One region of the Sphingomonas sp. LR59 genome, then DNA from elsewhere that is predicted to be linked to it. Evidence: riboswitches for the same ligand, from Rfam matches in the RefSeq annotation. Region 1 holds a riboswitch; each other region holds the start of a gene.

Region 1 (5,650 bases):
CCTGCAAATGACGGCGGACTAACTCGTTGGCGAGTTTGACGCCTTGGGTGTGGGCGGCGCGCGAGGGGACTGCTCTGGGATCGGTGGTGTAGAGGTTGCGGCCGGTCGGGAGGACGTCGGCGCGGCCTCGCCACGGGGAGCCGGAGGGGCCGGGTGCGACGCGTTTGCCCTGGAGAGCCGACAGCAATCCGGCGCGTTCGGCGTCGCCGTGCTCGCCGCGGCCGTAGATATGGAGGCCGTCGCCGTACTGGCTTTCCTTCACGTCGCACACGAACGTGTCGATGCGGGTGATCGCTTCCGACTGGGATTGCGCGTCGTCGAGGCCCAGCGTTGCGGCGAGGCCGGTGGCGGTGGCTTCGTCGCGGATGTCGCGTTGCAGGCGGTCGCGGCGTGCGGGATCGAGGCCGTCCGCGTTGGAGAATTCGTCGAGCAAGGCTTCGAGGCGGCCGAGACCTGCGCCGGTACGGGTTCGTTCGAGCGGCGGCGGGACGTGGCCGAGTGTCACCGCACCGATGCGACGCTTGGCTTGGGCTGCTTCGCCGGGGTCGTTGACGATGAACGGGTAGATGACGGGCATGGCGCCGACGAGCGCTTCGGGCCAGCAAGCGTCCGACAGCGCGACCGACTTGCCGGGGAGCCATTCGAGCGTGCCGTGCGCGCCGACATGAACCAGCGCGTCGGTGCCGCGCGTGCGGAGCCACAGATAGAAGGCGACATAGGCGTGGCAGGGGCAGCGCGAGAGGTCGTGATACTCCTCGGCGCGTTGCTCGGAGCGACCGCGTTCGGGTTGGAGGGCGACGAGCGCCCCGCCGTGATCGATCGCGGTGAAGGTGAAGTCCTCGGTGGGGTCGCCCCAGCTTTGCCGGAGGTCCTCGCGGAGCGCTTTGGGCAGTTGCGCGAGGGCTTTGCGATACTCTTCGAGTGGCCAGTGAATGCGTGATGTCGTGAGATCGTTGGCGTCCGAGGTGATCGCGTAGCCGGCTTCGGTAAGGTCAGCGAGGATTGCTTGCGTCGAGGCGAGCGCGTCGAGACCGACGGCGTGCGCCATCTGGTACGCCTTGCCGGGGTAGGTCGACAGTACGATCGCGATGCGGTGGTCGGCGACGGGTTTGCTGGCGAGTTTCGTCCAGGCCTCAATGCGCGCGGCGATGGCGTTGATGCGTGCCGGGTCAGCGCGGTGTTCGCGGCGGGTGTATTCTAGGTCGCCGTCTCTGGTCGCGGCTTCCTTGAAGCTGGCGACGCCTGCGAAGAGGCGGCCATCCACTTCGGGGAGGACGACGTGCATGGCGAGGTCGGCGGGCGACAGGCCGCGGGTGGCGCCGGCCCAGGCTGCGCGGTCGGAGGTGGCGAGCGAGATCTGGAAGACGGGGACGTTCGCGTCGTCGAGCGGCGTGGTATCGGCCGCGCTGCGGGCGGAGAAGGCGGTGGCGTTGACGATCGCAGCGGGCTTCAGGGCTGTGACCCAGCGGCTCATCCAGCCGGCTGCATCCGGTGCCTTGAGCGAAGGCGCGAAGAGGCCGATGACGTCGAACCCTCTCGCGGAAAGTTCGACGTGGAGCGCTTCGATCGGGTCGAGGTCCGCGGCGGTCAGATACGAGCGGTAGAACACGGTCAGTACGCGGGGGCGTGTCGCGTTCAGGGCGAACGCGGCCGGGCATGTCACGCCGTCATGTGGCTGCCAGCCGCCGACATCGGCAATCGCGCGGACGCCGGTGACGGGGCCGGCGTAGCACCCCGCAGCCAGCGCGAACTGGGCCAGCGCCGCCTGCGCCGCGACCGCGCCGCCGGTGTCGCAGAGATGCGCCAAACGGCGCAGCGTCGACAGCGGGATCGTCGAGGCGGCGTCGAGGCGCGTGTCGATGCGGCCGTCTGCGGCGAGGACGACCAGCGCGATGCCCTTCTCCCGCGCAAGGTTTTCGACCTGTTGCAGGCCGTAACTCCAGTAGGAGCGCCCGCCGATCAGCCGGATCAGGATGCCCTTCGCGCCCGCCAGCGTCTGCTCGACATAGGTGTCGACCGAGAGTGGATGCTGGAGCGCGGTCAGGTTCGCCAGGCGTAGCGACGGCAATCGGCTTCCGGCAGCGTCCGCACGTCTCCAGCCCGCAGCGAATGCGCCGAGGTCACCGTCTGAGAAGGAAAGGACGACGAGGTCCGCAGGGGATTGGGCGAGGTCCTGCGGGACCGCGCTTTCCTCCAGCCCGTGGGTCTCGCGGAAGACGACGTGCATCGTCGGCCTCAGGCGTCCAGCGCGGCCTTGATGCGGGCCTCGTCGATGCGGTCGTGCTCGGCGATGACCACCAGTTGCGTGCGGCGCTGTTCGCCGGCGCGCCATGGGCGGTCGTACTGCGTGCGGACGCGCGCGCCGACCGCCTGGACGAGCAGGCGCATCGGCTTGCCGGTGACGGCTGCATAGCCCTTCACGCGGAGGATGTCCGCGCTGCGGGCGAGCGCCTCGATCTTCGCGGTCAGGTCGGCGGGGTCGGCGATCTCGCCCAGCTCGACGACGACGCTGTCGAAATCGTCATGCTCGTGATCGTCTTCGCCGTCGTGATGCGAGGGGCGGCTGGCGATGTCGTCCTCGGCAGCGGCGTTGAGGCCCAGGATCACGCGCGGATCGATGATGCCGTCGGTGAGGTCGATGACCGGCAGCGGTCGTGCGGACCCGGCAGCGATCACCGCGCGCGCCTTGGCGACGCCTTCGGGTCCGGCGAGATCGACCTTCGTCAACAGCACCAGATCGGCGCAGGCGAGCTGGTCCTCGAACACTTCCGACAAAGGCGTCTCGTGATCGACGCTCGGGTCGGCAGCGCGTTGTGCATCGAGCGCGGCGACGTCGGGTGCGAAGCGACCGGCGGCGACCGCTTCGGCATCGGCGAGTGCGATGACGCCGTCGACGGTGATGCGTGAGCGGATCGCGGGCCAGTCGAATGCCTTGAGCAGCGGCTTGGGCAGCGCGAGGCCGGACGTCTCGATCAGGATGTGGTCGGGGCGCGGGTCGAGCGCGAGCAGCGTCTCGACGGTCGGGATGAAGTCGTCTGCCACGGTGCAGCAGATGCAGCCGTTCGCCAGCTCGACGACGTTCTCGGCCGGGCAATCCGGAATCGCGCAGCCCTTGAGGATGTCGCCGTCGATCCCCAGAGTGCCGAACTCGTTGACGACGACGGCGAGCCGGCGGCCGTTCGCATGACGGATCAGGTGGCTGATGAGCGTAGTCTTGCCGGCGCCCAGGAAGCCGGTGACGATGGTAACGGGGACCTTTGAAAGATCGGACATGATTATTTCCTCGACGTCTAAAGCACACGCACGCACGACCTTTCGGTCGCACGCGTTCGTCGCTCAGACGGAGTACCGTGCCGCGACCATCCCCTGGATCGTAGCAAGAGCGACCATAACGCTGGCAGGTCTCCTGGCTCGCGGGTCGAGGCTCGACGTACGCCTTCCCAGGTTTCCCCAGTGGCTGCCCTCCGAAACGAAGGACGTGTGCGTCTCGCTCACCGCTTACAGTTGCAGGGACAGCCGCGGCATTGGGAGGACTCCTCCCGCACCGCATTCCCATTCAAGCCCTTCCGGGCACCGGCGCGATCTGTGAGGTTCGGTGAAACCGAGCCTCGGGGGTGGGTTAGAGGACTTTCCGCCACGCCGCCAGCTATCCGTGCACGACCTCGATCTCATCGAAGCGTTTCCAGCGGTAGATGGCGAAGCTCAGGACCCAGCACAGCACGAACAGGCCGATGATCGCGAAGCCCAGGCCGTTGAAGTTCTCGCCGAGTGCGGCTGCCAGATCCCAGATGCCGCCGGTCAGGCCGAGCTTTGCGCCAAGCAGCGCGAGCGTCTCGATCCCGCCGATCGCTATCGCGACGATCGCGGAGATCAGCGTAATGGTGATGTTGTAATAAAGTTTGCGGATCGGCTTCACGAACGCCCATTCGTACGCGCCGAGCATGACGACGCCGTCCGCGGTGTCGACCAGCGCCATGCCGGTCGCGAACAGCACCGGGAGCACGAGGACGATGCCGATCGAGAGACCGTCGGCGGCCTGACTGGCGGAAAGGCCCAGGATCGCAACCTCCGTGGCGGTGTCGAAGCCTAGCCCGAATAAGAAGCCGAGCGGTGCCATATGCCAGCTGCGCGTGACCAGCCGGAACATCGGCCGGAACAGCCGTGCGAGCAGCCCGCGGTTGCCGAGCAGCAGGTCGAGATCCTCCTCGACATACGTCCCGCCGCTGCGGACATGACCGAAGGTGCGCCAGACCGAGCGGAGTATGATCAGGTTCATCGCTGCGATCGTGAACAGGAACAGCGCGGAGATCGTCGTCGCGACCACGCCGCCGACCTGCTTGAATGCCTCGAACTGCGACAGCGCACTGGCGGTGAGCGCGATCGCGACGGCAGCGATCAGCACGATCCCCGAATGGCCGATCGCGAACCAGAAGCCGACCGCGATCGGCCGCTGGCCGTCCTGCATGAGCTTCCGCGTCACGTTGTCGATCGCGGCGATGTGGTCCGCATCGACCGCGTGGCGCAGGCCGAGACCCCAGGCCAATAACGCCGTGCCTAGCATCAGCGGTTGCGCATGGAACAGCGAGAATGCCCAGCACCAGGCGGCGATGTTGGCCACGATTAGCCCAATGAACATCCAGCCGATGCGCTTGCGTGTCGAAACTCGCATCGGTCGCTCAATCGTTAAAGTCGTCATGCAATAGCCCCGCAGCGTCCGACGAGGACGGGGGCCTGCCGCGAACGGCCGGGCCATACGACGACCGGACGCCATGAGCGGCCGACGCACGACGCCGATGCGGCCCCCGCCACATGGTCGTCGCTCAGCCAGTGTCACGCAGGCGGCGTTCACCGTGCCTCGGCCACCCCCTGGACCGGGACAAGAGCGACCAGACGCCGGCAGGTCTCCTGGCTCGCGGGTCAAGGCTCGGCGCACCGCCTTCCCAGGCCTTGCGGCCCAGTGGCTGCCTTCGCGCAGAGGGCTCGTGCGCTTCGCTCGCCGCTTACAGTTGCAGGGACAGCCGCGGCATAAGACGGCGAACCGTCCGCACCGCATTCCCAATCAAGCCCTTCCGGGCACCGACGCGATCTAGCAAGCCACCGGTCGAACCGGCCGCTCGGGCGTCGTGCTAGCCGGGTTCGTGCCGGGTGCCAATCGTCCTTTGCGGGTGCCGCCGTCGTTGCCAGCGCAGCACGCCGGTTACGAACAGCGCGATCGGGACGATCCCGGCGGCGAAGGCGAGAACGCGTCCTGGCAGTCCGAACGCCTCGCCGCCGTGCAGCGGGTGGAGCCAGTTCATCACGGTGTCGCCGCGTGTCTCGGCGAGGCCGTTGCGGGTCGCGAGGATGGCGCCGGTATAGGGATCGAGCCAGACGTTAGTGCGCGGAAAGCGGCGGCTTGGCTCGCCGTCCTGCGCGAGGTTAATCCGCATGGTGCCGGTCGGCGAGGCGGGGGTTTCGATCCAGGCGAGCGCGGCACCGGGAAAGCGGCGCTCGGCGACCGTGACCAGTCGGTCGACCGATAAGGGCTCGCCCGGCGCGACAACCTTAAGCGACGGCATGTGGTATAGCGGTGAGGCGCGTCCGATTACGGAGCGCGTCTGGTCGGGGAGGTCGAGCATCACCCCGGTCGCGGTGACGACGAGCAGCAGGA
Region 2 (5,650 bases), 210 kb from region 1:
GTCCGCCGCAACCATGCCGCGACGGCGAGCACGAGGAACGGGAGAGCGATGAGCGCCGGCACTGCGATGGCGGCGAGCGCGAGCAACAGTCCCCACCCCAGCAGATCGCGGGTTCGGACTGCGCCGGCGACGGCCGCGCCGAGCCCGCCGGGCCGCAGTGGCGGCAACAGTCTCGCCCAGACGAGAGGCACCATCCTCGCAGCAAACGGAACGACGATCAGAGCCCAGTTCATGCCGATCACGTGGAGCAAAACGAGCTTGGCCAGCATCTGGCTGACAATCGCGACGACGCCGAAGCTCCCGATATGCGGATCGGCCATCGCCGTGAGCAGCCGCGTCCGATCGCCATGCGCCGCGCCCAACCCATCCGCGAGGTCGGCGAGCCCGTCGAGATGCAGCGCCCCCGTCACTGCGATCCAAGCCAGCAACGCAGCGCAGGCCCCCGTCCAAGGATCCACCAGCGTGCCCAGCCAGCCGGCCGCCGCGACGATCAGGCCGATCGCGAGACCGACGACAGGGTAGCACCGGATTGCTGCCGCGAAATCCTCTGCCTCGACGTCGACGCGCGGCATCGGCAGCCGGGTCAGGAAGCCGAACGCGACGATCAGCCGTTTCATGTCGCCAGCCCGACGATCTGCACGGTCCGCGTCGGGCCCGGCCAGATGCGCAGCGAGACCAGCGCGGCATAGGGCAAGTCGAACGCCCAGATCTGCCGTCGATCGAACCCGCACAAGTCCGCGAGCGCCGCCCGGATCGCACCGCCATGCGTCACCACGAGTGTCGAGACCTGGGGCATCTCGGCCAACGCCTGCGCTACCCGGTCCTGCAGCGCGGACCAGCGCTCTCCATCAGGCGGGGGAGACGCATCGGGATCGTCGTAGAATGCGGCGAGCTCGACACGATCGATTGCCGTCGAGGCCAGCCCGTCCCATGCCCCGAAATCGAGTTCGCGCCAGCGTGGGTCGACCTCGACCGCAACGCCTCGCGGTTCACCGATCGCCGCCGCACAGGCGCGTGCGCGGATCAGATCGGAGGCCTCGATCCGTTCGATCGCAAGACTCTCGGCGCGTGCCATACAGGCGGCAATCCCTCCCTTGGTTACCGGGTCGTCGGTCCGCCCGAGCATTCGCCCCGCCACGTCGGGCGCACCATGCCGCATCAGGTGCAGCATGTACGCGCTCACGCCGCCGAAACGCCCGCCTCGGCGAACGTCGCCATCTCGGCATGCACGGCCAGCGCGGCTCGAATCAGCAATGTTGCGGTCGCAGCGCCGCTGCCCTCGCCCAGCCGCATCCCGAGCGAGAGCAACGGGTCGAGGCCCATTCGCTCAAGCAGAAGACGGTGCCCCGGCTCGGCCGAGACATGTCCGGCAAGGCAGTGCGCCAGAATGTCCGGACACGCCGCCGCCAATGTCGCGACCGCCGCACAGCAGATGAACCCATCGAGCATCACCGGCACGCCCGCCTGCCGTGCCGCGACCACCGCCCCCGCGATCGCCGCTAACTCGCGTCCGCCGAGCCGCCGCAAAATCTCGAACGGCGTGCTCAGCGCGTCCCGGTGCAGCGTGACCCCAGCCTCGACGACCGCGATCTTCCGCGCGATGCCGTCATCGTCGACCCCGGTTCCCGGCCCCACCCAGTCGCTCGCCGACCCGCCGAAGCTCGCCAGGCACAGCGCCGCGGCGGTCGTCGAATTGCCGATCCCCATCTCGCCGAGCACCACCAAGTCCGGCGCGTCCGAGACGGCAGCCGCGCCCGCGTTCAACGCGGCAAGGCACTCGTCCTCCGACATCGCAGGCGCTTGCGTGAAATCCGCCGTCGGCCGGTCGAGCTCGAGCGACACGATCTTCAGATCGAGGCCAGCCGCACGTGACAGCGCGTTGATCGCCGCGCCACCATGCTCGAAATTGGCCACCATCTGCGCGGTGACGGAAGCCGGAAACGCGCTGACGCCGCGCGCGACGATGCCGTGATTGCCCGCGAACACCACCGCGCTGCCACGATCGAGCCGAGGCAGCGGGTTGCCCTGCCAGCCGGCCATGAACACCGCGATATCCTCCAGCAGCCCTAGCGACCCAGGGGCTTGGTCAGTTCGCCTTGCCGGGCGATCGCCGCGGATCGCGCCGCCGCGTCCGCCTGCGGCAAGCCGCGCAAGGCCGCCAGAAACCCGGCGGGCGTCGCGAACGCGGTCATTCGACGACGAAGCCTTCGGGCGGCGTGCGGGTGATGAAATGTCCCTTCACGCCCTGCGGCCATTGCTTGAACGGCACCTGCCCGAACGCGCTCTCGCCGTAGAGCCTCGCGTAATCGAGGATCGCGCGCGCGGCGTCTTCGGTCGGTTCGAACCGGCCGAGCACATAGCCGACCTTGGCGGGTGCGCGCAGGTGGATCGTGCAGAAATCCTGGCATGCGAATAGGCAGGGCATCTCCTGCACCGCGACGTCGGCATAGGCCGGGTCGCTCTGCTGCACCGTCTTCAGCGCCTGCACGAGCCGCGCGCCGCCGCGCTGGCCCTGCTCGTCGTCGCGCGCATCGGCCGAATGGCGGCACGTGTTGCACGCGACCACCGCGACGCCGTCCTCGGCGGGCTTCAGCATGTCCGTTCCCGAACGGTCGCAGCATTATGTAGATTTGGCATAGGAACCCCTTCGGACAGTCGATCCCGCACTGCACGAAGGGCGAGAGGCGCACGCCTCCAGCCTCCGCGCGACGCGAAGCGATGTCGTCGCTCGGGGTGTTACCCGTCCGTTCGGCGCACCCTGGCCGGACGAAAGACGACCGCGACGGGCAGGTCTCCTGGCTCGCGGGTCAACGCCGTCCGCGCCGCCTTCTCGGGAGTATCCCAATGGCATGAGGCACGATGGCTCGCCGCGTACAGTTGCAGGGGCAGCCGGGTGTTTCCCGTTCCCATTTTCATTTCCCTACGCGTGAGCGTCGGGGGAACCTGTCGCGGGGGGATCGATAGGCGGGAGGAAGACACGGCGCAAGACACGGCTACGTCGGTTAGAAGTCCGCCAGCCATCCCCACGCGCTCCCGTCATCCTGACGAAAGTCAGGATCCAGGGTAACGGGCGGTGGCCTTCGTGGCTCTGGATCCTGACTTTCGTCAGGATGACGGACGGTGGCTGTTTTGGGCCGCAGAGTACGGAGCCGCCTAGAACTCCACGCCCGCCTGCGCCTTAACGCCCGACCGGAACGGGTGCTTCACCTGCGTCATCTCGGTTACCAGGTCCGCCGCCTCGATCAGCGCGTCGGGCGCGTTCCGCCCGGTCACCACGACATGCGTCATCTCAGGCTTCGCCGCCAACACCGCCAGCACCTCGTCGACCGGCAGATACTCATACCGCAGCACGATGTTCAGTTCGTCAGCCACCACCATCGCATAGGACGGATCCGCGATCATCCGCTTGACCTCGTCCCACGCCTCGCGCGCCACTGCGATATCGCGCGCACGATCCTGCGTATCCCAGGTGAACCCCTCCCCCATCGGCTTGAACTCGCACAGGTCCGGGAACGCATCGAAGATTGCCTTCTCGCCGGTTGCCATCGCGCCCTTGACGAACTGTACCACGCCGACCTTGCGCCCATGGCCGATCATCCGCACCGCCATGCCGAACGCGGCGGTCGACTTGCCCTTGCCCTTGCCGGTGTGGACGATGATCAGCCCCTTCTCGATCGTCTTGCTCGCGACGATCTTATCATGGACCTCTTTCCGCTTGGCGCTCCTGGCATTCTGCTCGTCGTCGGTCCGCATGATCATGTCCTCTCGCGCTCGCGCTCTGTACTGCCGATGGCGGATCACGCCGCGCGGCGCTAGAGGACCGAGCATGCTCCGCATCACCGACCTCAAGCTGCCGCTCAACCATGCCGACGAAGCGCTCCCCGCCGCGATCCGCGATCGCCTGCGCGTAACCCCGCGCGACCTGATCCGCTACACGATCGCGAGGCGCGCGCACGATGCGCGCGACAAGATGGACATCCAGCTCGTCTATTCGGTCGACGTCACGCTGAAGAACGAGGACACCGTCCTCACGCGCTTCCGCAAGGATCGCCACGTCCAGCGCACCCCCGACACGGGGTATCGCTTCGTCACCAAGGGCGGCCCGAGCTACACCGGCCCCCGCCCGGTGGTCGTCGGCGCGGGGCCCTGCGGCCTATTCGCGGGCCTGATCCTCGCGCAGATGGGGTTCCGCCCAATCATCCTCGACCGCGGCAAGGTCGTCCGCGAGCGCACCAAGGACACCTGGGGCCTCTGGCGCAAGAGCGTCCTCAATCCCGAATCCAACGTCCAGTTCGGCGAAGGCGGCGCCGGCACCTTCTCCGACGGCAAGCTCTGGAGCCAGATCAAGGACCCGCGCCATCTCGGCCGGAAAGTCCTGACCGAATTCGTGAAGGCCGGCGCGCCGCCCGAGATCCTCACCGAAGCGCACCCGCACATCGGCACCTTCCGCCTCGTCACGATGGTCGAGAGCATGCGCGAGACGATCGAGGCGCTCGGCGGCGAATACCGCTTCTCGACGCGCGTCGACGGTCTCGACATCGTCGAGGACGCCGGCACGCGCCAGCTCCGCGGGCTCCACCTGAGCACCGGCGACTATCTCGAAGCCAACCACGTCGTCTTCGCGGTCGGGCACAGCGCGCGGGACACATTCGAGATGCTGCATGCCAAGGGTGTCCACGTCGAGGCGAAGCCGTTCTCGATCGGTGTCCGCATCGAGCATCCGCAGTCGTGGATCGACGAAGCCCGGTTCGGGCCGTGCGCGGGCCATCCGGATCTCGGGGCGGCGGCGTACAGCCTGTCGCACCACTGCAAGAACGGTCGGACCGTCTATAGCTTCTGCATGTGCCCGGGCGGCACCGTCGTCGCAGCGACTTCGGAGGAGGGCCGCGTCGCCACCAATGGCATGAGCCAATATTCGCGCAACGAACGCAACGCGAACTCGGGGATCGTCATCGGCATCGACCCCGAGCGCGATTATCCCGGCCACCCGCTGGCGGGGATCGAACTGCAACGCCACTGGGAATCGCGCGCCTATGTCGCCGGCGGCTCGAACTACAAGGCGCCTGCGCAACGCATTGGCGACCTGCTCGCAGGGCGTGCGTCGACCGCGCTGGGCTCGGTGATCCCGTCGTACAAACCGGGCGTGCATATGACGGATTTGTCGGAATGCCTGCCGGAGTTCGCGATCACTGCGTTGCGCGAGGCATTGCCGGCGTTCGGCCGCGAGATTCCTGGCTATGATCATCCCGATGCGGTGTTGACGGGGGTGGAGACGCGGACCTCGTCGCCGGTTCGGATTACGCGCGGTGATAATTTCGTGAGCCTCAACACCGCGGGATTGTTTCCGGCAGGCGAAGGCGCCGGCTATGCAGGGGGCATCCTTTCCGCCGCAGTTGACGGGATCAAGGTCGCGGAAGCGGTAGCGCTCAGCCTGACTGCGTGACCCTCCGTCCTGTAAGTAAAGCTTGTTTCCCCGCGAAGGCGGGGATTCAGTCTGGGCTCCCGCCTTCGCGGGAGGACAAGGAAGGACGTGGTACCGTACGACCATCGTCGGCACGTGTTCGAAGGGGATAGGCGCCGAAACTAGTCTGGGGTGACGGATACATCACTTCTTCCGATCAGGCCCCGTCTCGATCAACCACGCCCGAGG
Region 3 (5,650 bases), 1.5 Mb from region 1:
GCCGGCGGCGTATACGTGCTGGCGATGACGAGATCGGGGTGGAGCGCGATCACCTCCTCGGCGGTCCCGGCGATGCCGCGAAACCGGCGCGCTACGGTCAGCGGGATCGAGGTCGCCGCCGGGTCCTGCGAATAATGGCTGATCCCGGCGATCCGCGATGCGGGCAGGATCCGGACCAGCACCGAATCCACGCACGGATTGGTCGAGACGATCCCGCCGCCGCCGCCCGCGCCGGGGATTGCGCGCAGCCCCCGAGCAGGAGCGCGAGGAGGATCGCCCCGCGCCTCACTTCAGCCGCAACCGCACGCCGCCATACGCCGCGCGACCGTAATTGCCGTAGCCCGCGATCGTCTCGTACCGCGAGTCGGTGAGGTTATCGACGCGGCCGTACAGCGCGATCCGGTCGGTAATCGGCATTTCCGCGCGGACACCCGCCAGCGCATAGCCGTCGAGCCGCACGGTGTTGGCGGCGTCGTCGAAGCTGTCGCCGACCATCGTCACGGTGCCGCCGACCGACAGCCCGAACGCGAACCGGTAATCGGCGTCGACGCTCGCGGTCTGCTTGGGACGGCGCGCGAGATCGTTGCCGAAATCGCTGCCGATCGAGCGGTTCTCGGTGTCGATATAGCTGTAGTTCGCGGTCAGCGTCAGCGCGTCGACCGGGCGCAGCGCCAAGGTGAACTCGACGCCGTCCGCCTCGGCGCGGGCGATATTGTCGTAGACGCCGAACGGGCGGTCGATGCAGATTGAACCGGCGGTCGTCTGCTCCGCCGGGCTGCAATCGCGGAAGTCGATCTGGTTGCGCGTACGGCGGTTGAAATAGGTCACGCCTGCGCGGACCCGGTTGGCGAGGAACGCCTGCTCGACCCCGACGTCGAAGTTGCGCGCGGTCTCCGGATCGAGGCCGCGATTCCCGTAGTCGGAGAAGAGCTGGTACAGGGTCGGTGCCTTGAAGCCTTCGCCATAGCTTGCGCGGATCGTCGTGCCGGTGCGCAACGCCAGCGCCGCGTTCGCGCCGAATGTGGTGTGGCTGCCAAAATCGTCGTGATCGTCGTTGCGGACGCCGCCGGTGATGGTGAGGATATCGAGCGGCTTGACGATCAGCTGGCCGTAGACGCTGGTGATGCCGGTATCCGCGAAGGTGAAGCCGTCATTGAAGCGGCTGTTCTCGCGCTCGACTCCCGCGACCACGCGGACCTGGTCGAGCGGGCGGAAGTCGCCCTGGTATTCGTAGCGTTCGCTGCGGCCGCGACCGATGAAGGTCGGATCGCTGCCAAAGCTCGGGTCGTAATTGTCGCGGTTGATGTCGGCGATCGTGAACGCGACGCGGTTGTTGAACCGGCCGTCGGCGAAGTTCGCGTGCAGCCCTGCGTAACCGTAAGCCTCGCGCGTCTTCGAATATTCGGGCGTGTCGGCGAGCACGTAATCGGGGGCCGGGAAGCCGTCGATCTCGACGCGGCTGTCGGCGAAATAGCCGCGCAGGTCGAGGCCGATGCCCGGCGCGAACTCGACGCCCACGCGCCCGGTCGCGCCATATTGGCGATAGCCGTCGCGCTCGGTGCCGCTGGCGGCGGACGAGATGCCGTCGGTGCGCAGATAGCCGCCGGTCAGCGAGCCCGACACCGGCCCGGACTTGCCCGAGACGCCCGCGCTCGCGAACACGCTGTCGGCGTAGCCATATTCGGCGTTGGCGCGTGCTTGAATGCCTTCGGTCGGTGCGGCGGTGATGATGTTGACGACGCCACCGATCGCCTGGCTGCCCCATGGCACCGAGTTCGGGCCGCGCAGCACCTCGATCCGCTCGACCGAGCTCGAGAGGAGATTGCCGAAGTTGAAGCCGCCGCCGGTCGACGACGGATCGTTGACGCGGACGCCGTCGATCACGACGAGCGTCTGGTCCGCCTCGGCACCGCGAATACGGACGCTGGTCAGCGCGCCGATGGTGCCATTGCGCGTTACCGTCACGCCCGGCGTGGTCGCGAGCAGGTCGGAGACGACAACGGTCTGGCGGCGCTCGATCTCTGCGCGGTCGATGACGGTGACGGCCTGGCCGATCTCACTCAGCGGTTGCGCGGCGCGGGTCGCGGTGACGACGACTTCGGAAGCGTCGGGATCGGGGATGGTCTGGGCAAAAGCGGGCGCTGCGATCGCCGCGGCGCCGAGCAGAAGGAAGAATTTCGTCATGGGTACGTCCTAAGCAGAACCGCCTGCGACCATTCGCGGGGCGGCCAGACGTCTCTCGCTCGAGGAAACCCGGCTGGACCGGAGCACTCGTCCGCGCCGGACACCCGCCCGCGCAGTGGATCGACCGTGAGAGGCAGGTCTCCTGGCTTCCGGGTCATCGCGCCCACCCCGCCTTCCCAGGTCGAAACCCAGTGGCATATTCGGGGTGGCCGCTATCCGGTCACAGTTGCGGGTACAGCGCCGGTCTTGCGGATTCCCGCGCACCGACTTCCCTTTTGATCCCGTCGCCGGGAACCCTTCACGGGAGTGGCATTAGTCGCACGCCAGACACGGGTCAACGCGGGGGATAATGAGCATCGACCCGCGATAGCACGCGCTGGCGGTAAAGCTGGCTCACCGTCTATCGCACCACCCCGGCGGAGGCCGGGGCCCAGTTGGGGAACGTCGCTGACGGAGCGCGGTCCTTCGTTACCGCGACCTTGCCAACTGGGCCCGGCCTCCGCCGGGGTGGTGGCGTGTTGGTCAGGACGTCGCTTTCCCTTGTTCTCCTGCGAAGGCGGGAGCCCAGACTGGGTCCCCGCCTTCGCGGGGAAACATGCTGTCTTCGTTTCTCTTGGCAAGCGACGGATCGAATATCAGCGCCCCCCGTAGCGCAGCCCCACCCAGATCGTCCGCGGCGTTGCGCGTTCGACGATGTTCGCGCCGCTAATCCCTGCCTCGACGCGCTCGTTGAATAGATTTTCCCCGCTTAGTTCGGCGACAAGCGAGCGCAGGATCGGCAGCGCAGCATAGGCATCCAGCGTCGTCGCGGCCCCAAGCACCCGCGTGTTCTGGTCGTCGTCGAACTGCCGGCCGACATGACGCACGGTCAGCGACAGCGCCGCCGCATCGTGCCGCCAGTCGACCGTCCCCGACACCTGGTCGCGCGGGGTCTGCGCTGGCTGCAAGCCGTCCAGCGCGGCGGTGATCCCCGAACCCTCGACCTTCGAGTTCGTGTGCGACCACGATGCCTGCACGCCCAGCGGACCCGGTCGATACGCAGCATCCAGTTCGAAGCCATGCGCGCGGATCGCATCGAGGTTCTGGCGGACGCGGTAGGTGGCGACCCCCGGCAGCACCTGCGGCGGGTTGGTCGTCGTGACGTTGGCGATCGCATCCTTCAGCCGGTTGTAGAAATAGGTCGCGGCGATGCTGACCCCCGGCGTTGGCGTCAGCGTGACGCCACCCTCGACCCCGGTCAGCCGCTCTGGCGACAGCAAGGCGTTCGCCGCGGTCGCGTCGTTGCCGACCCGGAACGGCCGGTACAGTTCGTTGGGCGTCGGCAATCGCCAGCCACGATAGCCGGCGACACGCAGCGTGATCGCCTCGACTGGCTGGTATGCCACGCCTGCCCGCCCGGTCGTCTCGCTGCCGTCGCGTTCCGCGTAGCGCAGGTTGGTCAGCGCAGCCCCGGTCGCCAGCGGCCGTTCCGTCAGATAGCCGCCATCGATCGACCACCAGTCGACCCGCCCGCCAAGGCTGAACGTGAGGTCGCCCGCGACCAGGCTTCCATCGGCGAACACGCCGGTCGTCGTCGTGCTCCCGCCAGCCTCGCGCCGTCGCGTCGGCGCCGCGTTGACGAACGTATAGAGCTCCTGCGTCTTGCCGCTCACGTCGCGGATATCCGCGCCCAGCCTGAGCGTAATGGTCTCGCCCAGCGGCGGCGCAATCTCGATCCGACCGCCAAGCCCGGTGGCAGGCGTATTATACTGGTTCAGCGACTGGATCGCGGTCGTCCGCGCGGCATTGATGCTGTTGAAGCTGCTCGCGAACGCGCGCGTCTGCAGATACGCCAGCGCCGAATAGCCCCACGCGCCCCGCCCGATCAGCCGGATGCTCGCATCGGCCCCCTCGCTTTTATTCGCGGTGAAGTCGCTCCCCCGATCGCGCCGATCGGTGAACGCGCTCGCATTCATCTGCAATTCGGTCTTCGCGCCGATCCCGACGACGGTCCGCAACGCGCCCGACGCCTGCTCGTATGGCGCGGCCCGATCGACGATCCCGCGGCTCTCCGCGACGGTCGGCGTAAAGCCGTCACCGCGCGCGTACGCGCCCGACACGGTCGCAAACCCCGACCCGCGCACCAGCGCCGCCGACCCTTGCGCATCGACCGAATCGCGGCTGCCATAGGCGACGCTGCCCTGGAACGGTGTCAGGTCGTCAGGCGTCGCGCTCTCCAGTTCGACCGTCCCGGCCAGCGCGCCCGGTCCCTGATAGCCGCTGCCACCGCCGCGCGTCACGCGGATGCGCCCTAGCCGCCCCGTCGCATAGGCCGGGAATGCGACCCAGCCGCCGAACGGATCCGCCTGCGGCACGCCGTCGAAGATCAGCAGCGCGCGACTGGAGGCGTTGCCGCCGATCCCGCGCAATGAAATCCCCTGGCTGGTCGGGTTGGCACTGCGCGAATCCGAGCGACGAAACTGCTGCAACCCGGCGACGTCGGCCAGCACGCTCTCCAGCCGGTTGCTCGCATTCGCCTGGATCCGGTCGCGCCCGATCGTAACGATCGAATAGGCGCGGTCGCCGGGTGCGTCGGCCAATCCGCGCCCGGTCACGACGATCTCGGCCGGACTGTCGGCGGCGGGCGGCGGCGGCACGTCGGACTGCGCAAGCACGGCGCCAGGCGACAGCAGGACGCTGGATGACAGGATAGCGGTGGCGGAAATCGAGAAGCGGATCATCCGTGCCGCATGACAGCTTTTCACGATACCGGAAGGTCGGAAACGCCCAGACAGCAAAAAGCCCCGCTAACCCGGAGGTTAGCGGGGCTTTCTGTGGTGGGCGTGGCAAGGATTGAACTTGCGACCCCTGCGATGTCAACACAGTGCTCTACCACTGAGCTACACGCCCGCCGGAGCGCTCCACTAGCCGCGCTTATCGCGGGGTGCAAGCGCTCAATGCATGCCGGTGACATTATCCATCTCGAACAGCCGATCGACCTCGGCGACCAGGTCGCGCAGGTGGAACGGCTTCGACAGGACGCGGGCCTGCGGCATCGCCCGCCCGGCCTTCAGGGTGACCGCCGCAAAGCCGGTGATGAACATCACGCGCAGGTCCTTGCACATCTCACCGGCCTTCTGCGCCAGTTCGATCCCGTCCATCTCGGGCATCACAATATCGGTGAGCAGCAGGTCGAACGTCTCGGTCTCGAGCAACGGAATCGCCGCGGTCCCGCGGTCCACGGCGGTGACGGCATACCCAGAGCGCTCGAGCGCCCGCGTCAGATATTCGCGCATGACCTGATCGTCCTCGGCCAGCAGAATTCGCAACATCGATCTAAAGTCCTGTTTTCACGCGTACATTGACGCGCTTTCCCTACGCGCAAAGTGGTTAACATTTCCAGATCGATTGCCCGTTCCGACGCGTCGCCCTAGCGTGCTTGCCATGTCATCGCCCCCTTCGAGCGCTTGCCCCCTTTCGAACACCA
Region 4 (5,650 bases), 430 kb from region 1:
CGCGCTGGCGATAGGCAAACACCCGGGCGCCAGCAGCGACCTTCACCTTCGGCACCACGGCATAGGTCAGCTCGCCGAACGCCGCGATCTCGTTCTCACGGAAGCGCACCGTCGTGTCCTGGACGACGGCCGGGCTGCTGGCACCGAGTGGCAGCGGCGCGGTGACGCCGAACAGGTCAGCGACGGTGATCGTACGGCGGGAGTCCTGATGAAGGTCGCGGTAGAGCGCGCCGAAGACATATTGCAGCCGCTCCGGTCCATCGGACACGGCGCGCACCTCCTGCGTGAATTGTTTCGTGCGGCCGAAATCGACGAGTGGCGTTGGGAACAGCTTGCCGCCTGGACCCGGTCCGACAATGTCCTCGACGATCGGAGAGTCGAATGCGGTGACGTCGAACGACAGACGGTTGCGCCGGTCGAGCCACGACGAGTTGGACGACAGAATGAAGCCACCCAGCGCGTCGAACCGGTTCTCAATCAGCAGCGAGCCGATGACGAACCGATCCTTGGCATACGTGTCAGCATACCGCGCCTTCAGCCGCGCGCGCTTGCCGAAGGTCACGTCGCTATGGGGACGGTCCGCATTGCTATAGGCGGCCTGCCAGACCAACGACGGGGTGATCGTCAGGGTCGGCGTCGCATTCCAGCGAAGCGCGGCGCGAACCGTGCCGGTGCGCGTCCAGTTGACGTCCTTGCGGACCGCCGACGTTCCGGCGTTCTCGGTCAGGTCGCCGGTAGTCGGCCGCAGATCGTCGATCCAGCCGCCCTGCCGGACAAACCCGCCCGATATGCGCAGCGCCAGCGTATCGGCTGCGATCGGCAGATTGAGCATCGCCTTGGCGTCCCAGCTCGTGCCGCCATCGGTAACGGTCGCAACGCTCGCCTGACTCAGTGCGGCGATCTTGGTGGCATCCGGCTGGTTGGTCACGATGCGGACCAGGCCGCCCATCGACGACGACCCGAACAACACGCCTTGCGGTCCGCGCAGCACTTCGACCCGAGCGACGTCGAACAGCTGCGGGTCGGGCTGCGAAAAGCCGCGGAGTGCGCGGGTCTGAAGCGGGGTCTCGTCGAGGTAGACGCCCGTCGTCGGCGACTGGACGAACCCCACCCCGCCGATCCCGCGTATGATATATTGCGAGTTGCCGGGCCCGGTGGTCGCGAAGGCCAGGCCCGGCACGGAGTCCGCGACGCGGGAGAAGTCCTGCGCATTGAGGCGGCGCAGCAGGTCGGCAGGAAGGATGGTGACGCTTGCGGGCACGTCCTTGAGCGCTTGCGGGCGTTTCAGCGCGGTGACGATAATGTCGTTGGTTTCCGCTGGTCCATCGCTCAGCGTGTTGGTCGCCGTTGCGTCGGCCTTCGTGGGAGGGGCCACCAGATCCTGAGCAGATGCTGGTACGGCGAGCAGGAGGCAGGGCAGGCATGCCCCCGCCAACAAGTGGGATCGGATCATGAATAGGCCTTTGACCGGCCCCGCGAAAGCACGCGAGCCGTGGACGTGGTTGCTCCTGAAGGAGCACGCGATCAGGTGGTCAAAGGAGGGCCGGTGGACCTCGAAGCGGAGGCCGAAGATGGCTGCGGCGAATGATCGCCGGCAGCACGGCCGGTGACAGCCCGACCGCCATGACGAAAACGATTAAGGTGATGAGCTGAATAGGATCGATCGCACCGAGCGATGCTGCCGACAGGCCCGCAAAGGCGCAGGGCATGTCAGCCTTGCCATGATCCTTCGACTTGCCGTGATCGGGCATGTCGCCGTGCATCCCCGGCATTGCCATCGTTACGGCTCGAGGAGCCACGCCGGAACAGAGCTCGATCGTGATCCGGCCGTGCTCGCTGCCAATCATGTACCCGGCCGGTACCAGCAGCTTGAGCAACAGCGTTGCCGCGCATACGAGCACAGCGAAGTAGCGTTGCGCTAGGAGGCGACGAACGGCGAACACCGAATGCGGGTAGCGCAGGCAGGCAGTCCTGTCATTGCCGTGTCGATCTCCCCTGTAAACGGACGGGATCAGAGAAGGCCGAGGCTGTCTTGCCGATCGGAACCTTCCCCGGTACGCATTGTCCGTCAGGCCGGAGAGGTATCTCCGACCCGACAATGATCGCGCTGGTGTCCCGAGAGGGACTTAATAGGGAACACGGTGTGGGAGACGCTCTCCCGAAGCCGAGGCTGTCCCTGCAACTGTAAGCGGCGAGCGAGACGTACATCGCGTCCTCTTCTGGAGGGTGCAGCCACTGGACCAACGCCGTAACGGCCGAGATCCGGGAAGGCCGTATATCGAGCGACGACCCGTGAGCCAGGAGACCTGCCAGCGTCTGGTCGCTCTTGCTTTGGTCCAGGGGATGGTCGGGGCACGGTTCTTCCGTCTGAGCGACGAACGAGCGGCGGGGGTCGCATCGGTTCGTGTCGCGGGCGCTTGCGTCCGCCTGTCGACGCGTGCCGACCGTTCGCAGCGGACGCCCCCGTCCGAAGTCGCTTGGCGCACGGGGGACGGACATGAAGAATCTGAGATTACGAACAAAATGGCTCGAATGCGTGGCTATAGCTTCGGCATGTAGCACCACACCAGCATGGGCTCAGGGGCAAGACACCGAGGCTGTGCCGTCACAGGCACCAAACGACATTGTCGTGTTCGGCCGCGGCGAAGCGAAGATCGGTGTTGCGCATGCAGCAAGTGAGGGCACCGTCGCCGGTGCCGACCTTCTGGTTCGCCCGCTGCTGCGCGTTGCCGAACTGCTAGAGGCGATACCTGGCATGGTCGCTGCGCAGCATTCGGGAAGCGGCAAGGCCAACCAGTATTTCCTGCGTGGCTTCAATCTCGATCACGGTTCGGACTTCACAACTTATATCGACGGGGTGCAAATGAACCTGCGCACCCACGGTCATGGCCAAGGCTATCTCGATCTCAACGGACTGATCCCGGAGATCGTCGCGCGCGAGGATTTTCGCAAAGGGCCATACCGTGCCGATGGCGGCGACTTCGCGCTGGCGGGGGCTGCCTACATGACCACGATCGACAGCTTTGCCCGGCCGTGGCTTTCGGTCGAGGGCGGCTCTTATGGCTATGGTCGGATCGCCGCGGGCGGGACGATTGACGGGATTGGTCCGGGGAAACTGACGCTCGTCGCGCAAACCAAGGTCTACGACGGACCATGGGAGGAGCCTGAGCATCTGCGACACGCATCTGGCTTCGCGAAGTATACCGCTCCAGCTGGCGCAGGCCAGGTCGAAGCCTCGCTCAACGCCTACCGCGCGACCTGGCGTCCGACCGAACAGATTCCCGAGCGCATAATTGGTACCGCGCTCTGCAAGGACGTGTTCTGCTCACCCGATCCGACGGCACGCGGCGAAACGACACGGCTCGTCGGCAACGTCGCGGTCCGCCAGCCTGACTGGCACGCCAATGTCTATGGTCAGTTCTACGACTGGTCGATGTATTCGAACCCGACCTACACCGACCCGGACGGGACCAGCGCACAGATCCGCCAGTTCGACAAACGCTGGATCGTCGGCGCGAGGGGCGAAAAGCGTTGGACGCTCGCACCAGCTCTCGCCGTCTCGCTCGGTACCGAAGAGCGCTACGACCATATCGGCAGCGTCGGTGTCTATCGCACCAGCGCGCGATCGTTCCTGTCGTCGCTCGGTCGCTACCATGTCGAGGAAGCGTCGGCGGCATTGTATGGCGAAGCGACGTGGACGCCGGTTACGGGCCTCCGCCTGATCGGTGGGGTTCGTGGAGATTATTATCACTACGTCGTTCGCGCGCGGGATCAGGCGGCCGTGTTGGCCGGGGAAGGCAGTGGCGACGACACGACCCTGTCGCCCAAGGCATCGATCGCGTACTCGCCGACCGATCGGCTGGAGTTCTACGGCAACTGGGGACGTGGGTTCCACTCCAACGACGTCCGCGGCGCGGTAAACGTCGAAACGCCGGTGCCTGTGCTGGTCCGCGGCAACGGCCGTGAAGTCGGCGCCCGGTGGCAGTTACCCGGCATTACGCTGACCGCGACCTATTGGTGGCTCGACGTCGACAGCGAACTGCGCTTCGTTGGAGATTCCAACGCGGTTGAACCGACCGGTGCCAGCGAGCGTCGTGGCTATGAACTGGTGGCGTTCTGGCGGCCCAGGCCGTGGCTTGCGATCGACGGCAACTATACGGCAAGCCGATCGCGCAACGACAATGGCGATCGCATTCCCAACGCCTTCGAGAACGCCGCATCCGCCGGGATCGCGCTGGTGCTCAATCCTTGGGAGGCAAGCGCTCGCGTCCGCCACCTTGGGCCCTATCCTTTGATCGAAGACAACAGCGTCCGAGATACAGGAAGCACCGTCGTCAACGTCCGCGCGGCTCGCAAGATCGGGCGGTTCGACGTGTACGGTGAGGTGCTCAACATCCTCGACAGCCGCGACAAGGACATCGCCTATTTCTACGAGTCCTACATTCCCTCGTTCGACGCCTCAGGGCCGACGGATGGCCGGTTGAGCCGCGTAGTTGAGCCACGCACCTTGCGCCTGGGTGCCCGGGTGAATTTCTAGGCAGTGCCAGATGGTCGCCAGCTTCGGATGAAGCTGGCGACCATTGAATTTCGGTATGGATAAAACACTCCCGTTATCTCACGCGGCCGACACATCACCACGTTCGTTGTAAACACTCGAGCAAATGTCATAGCCCACTTTGAAGGAGCAATACGATGTCGGACCTCAGCCTACACGAACTGTCGAAAAAGATGGCAAAGTTGGACTTCACAATGATGGCCACTCGCTCATCCAACGGAACGATGACGGCCCGCCCGATGAGCAACAATGGCGATGTCGAATATCAAGGTGACAGCTACTTTTTTGCCTACGAAAAATCACGGAAGATTGCTGACCTGCGCGCCGATCCTCACGTCACGCTTAGCTATACCGGCGCCGTCGGTATGCTCGGTGGTCCCCCGCTGTTTGTAGCTGTCGAAGGAGCCGCTGCGCTAATCGAGGACAAAGTCGCGTTCGCCGATCACTGGACCAAGGATCTCGATCGGTATTTTCCTCAGGGCATCGACACACCCGGCGTTGTGATGATCCGTGTCGACGCAAAGGCAATTCGTTACTGGGACGGTAGTGACGAGGGCGAAATCGCTATCTGAGAAAGCCGCCAAAAGCTTGTCAAATACAGAACTTTCGCGCGGGTGCTTCGCGGGAGTTCTGTCTTTTGGGCGTATCAAATGCCTTTTTCTTTTAGACGTTATCGCTCGTACGTTACCATAACTGGGGCTGGCTCCCGATAAGAATGGGCAGGCGGCATCCCGGGCATCCTCAAGGCTCGTATCCGGTCGACAGGCGAAAATCCGGCAAAACCGGACCATCTTTGCCAGCCACATACGAGCACCGAGATCAACTAACCGAAAAATCGGTAATCCTTCCAGCCGCTTGCACTTAACCTGTGTCTGGAACCCCTTGGTCGTTTCGCAGTTGATATAAACCGGACAGTGAGCTCGGCGCGCCCGGGACACACCCTGGCGCTTTGTCAGGAGAGATGCCTTGAAATCAATGATCACCCTGGCGGCACTTGCCGCCGTACTCCCGCTCGCGGCTTGCAATAAAAGTCCGTCGGACAAGCTTGCTGATCGCGTCGAGAATGCAGCGGATACCCGTGCTGACGCCATGGAA

What was found. Region 1 has a riboswitch for cobalamin ahead of cobW (cobalamin biosynthesis protein CobW). Riboswitches for the same ligand answer to the same signal wherever they lie in the genome.
Region 2: it holds a riboswitch for cobalamin, as region 1 does, so the genes downstream of both, QP164_RS06120 (DUF1636 domain-containing protein) here and cobW (cobalamin biosynthesis protein CobW) in region 1, are expected to answer to the same signal.
Region 3: it holds a riboswitch for cobalamin, as region 1 does, so the genes downstream of both, QP164_RS12275 (TonB-dependent receptor plug domain-containing protein) here and cobW (cobalamin biosynthesis protein CobW) in region 1, are expected to answer to the same signal.
Region 4: it holds a riboswitch for cobalamin, as region 1 does, so the genes downstream of both, QP164_RS07090 (TonB-dependent receptor) here and cobW (cobalamin biosynthesis protein CobW) in region 1, are expected to answer to the same signal.

Annotation. Positions count from the first base shown of each region.
Region 1 covers NZ_JASPFL010000001.1:1,135,445-1,141,094, forward strand. Annotated here, with positions in the region: partial or broken gene cobN (cobaltochelatase subunit CobN) at 1-2,227, opposite strand, end outside; gene cobW (cobalamin biosynthesis protein CobW) at 2,236-3,273, opposite strand; cobalamin riboswitch at 3,380-3,593, opposite strand; gene QP164_RS05215 (HoxN/HupN/NixA family nickel/cobalt transporter) at 3,647-4,669, opposite strand; cobalamin riboswitch at 4,879-5,096, opposite strand; gene QP164_RS05220 (PepSY-associated TM helix domain-containing protein) at 5,127-5,650, opposite strand, start outside.
Region 2 covers NZ_JASPFL010000001.1:1,349,506-1,355,155, forward strand. Annotated here, with positions in the region: gene cobS (adenosylcobinamide-GDP ribazoletransferase) at 1-617, opposite strand, end outside; gene QP164_RS06110 (histidine phosphatase family protein) at 614-1,171, opposite strand; partial or broken gene cobT (nicotinate-nucleotide--dimethylbenzimidazole phosphoribosyltransferase) at 1,180-2,192, opposite strand; gene QP164_RS06120 (DUF1636 domain-containing protein) at 2,189-2,596, opposite strand; cobalamin riboswitch at 2,769-2,962, opposite strand; gene cobO (cob(I)yrinic acid a,c-diamide adenosyltransferase) at 3,154-3,759, opposite strand; gene QP164_RS06130 (NAD(P)/FAD-dependent oxidoreductase) at 3,827-5,443, shown strand; gene QP164_RS19785 (hypothetical protein) at 5,606-5,650, opposite strand, start outside.
Region 3 covers NZ_JASPFL010000001.1:2,638,964-2,644,613, forward strand. Annotated here, with positions in the region: gene QP164_RS12270 (ABC transporter substrate-binding protein) at 1-182, opposite strand, end outside; gene QP164_RS12275 (TonB-dependent receptor plug domain-containing protein) at 286-2,184, opposite strand; cobalamin riboswitch at 2,300-2,498, opposite strand; gene QP164_RS12280 (TonB-dependent receptor) at 2,820-4,904, opposite strand; tRNA gene QP164_RS12285 (tRNA-Val) at 4,999-5,073, opposite strand; gene cpdR (cell cycle two-component system response regulator CpdR) at 5,118-5,495, opposite strand.
Region 4 covers NZ_JASPFL010000001.1:1,565,145-1,570,794, reverse strand. Annotated here, with positions in the region: gene QP164_RS07100 (TonB-dependent receptor) at 1-1,453, opposite strand, end outside; gene QP164_RS07095 (DUF2946 family protein) at 1,533-1,901, opposite strand; cobalamin riboswitch at 2,092-2,328, shown strand; gene QP164_RS07090 (TonB-dependent receptor) at 2,498-4,537, shown strand; gene QP164_RS07085 (pyridoxamine 5'-phosphate oxidase family protein) at 4,693-5,127, shown strand; gene QP164_RS07080 (hypothetical protein) at 5,531-5,650, shown strand, end outside.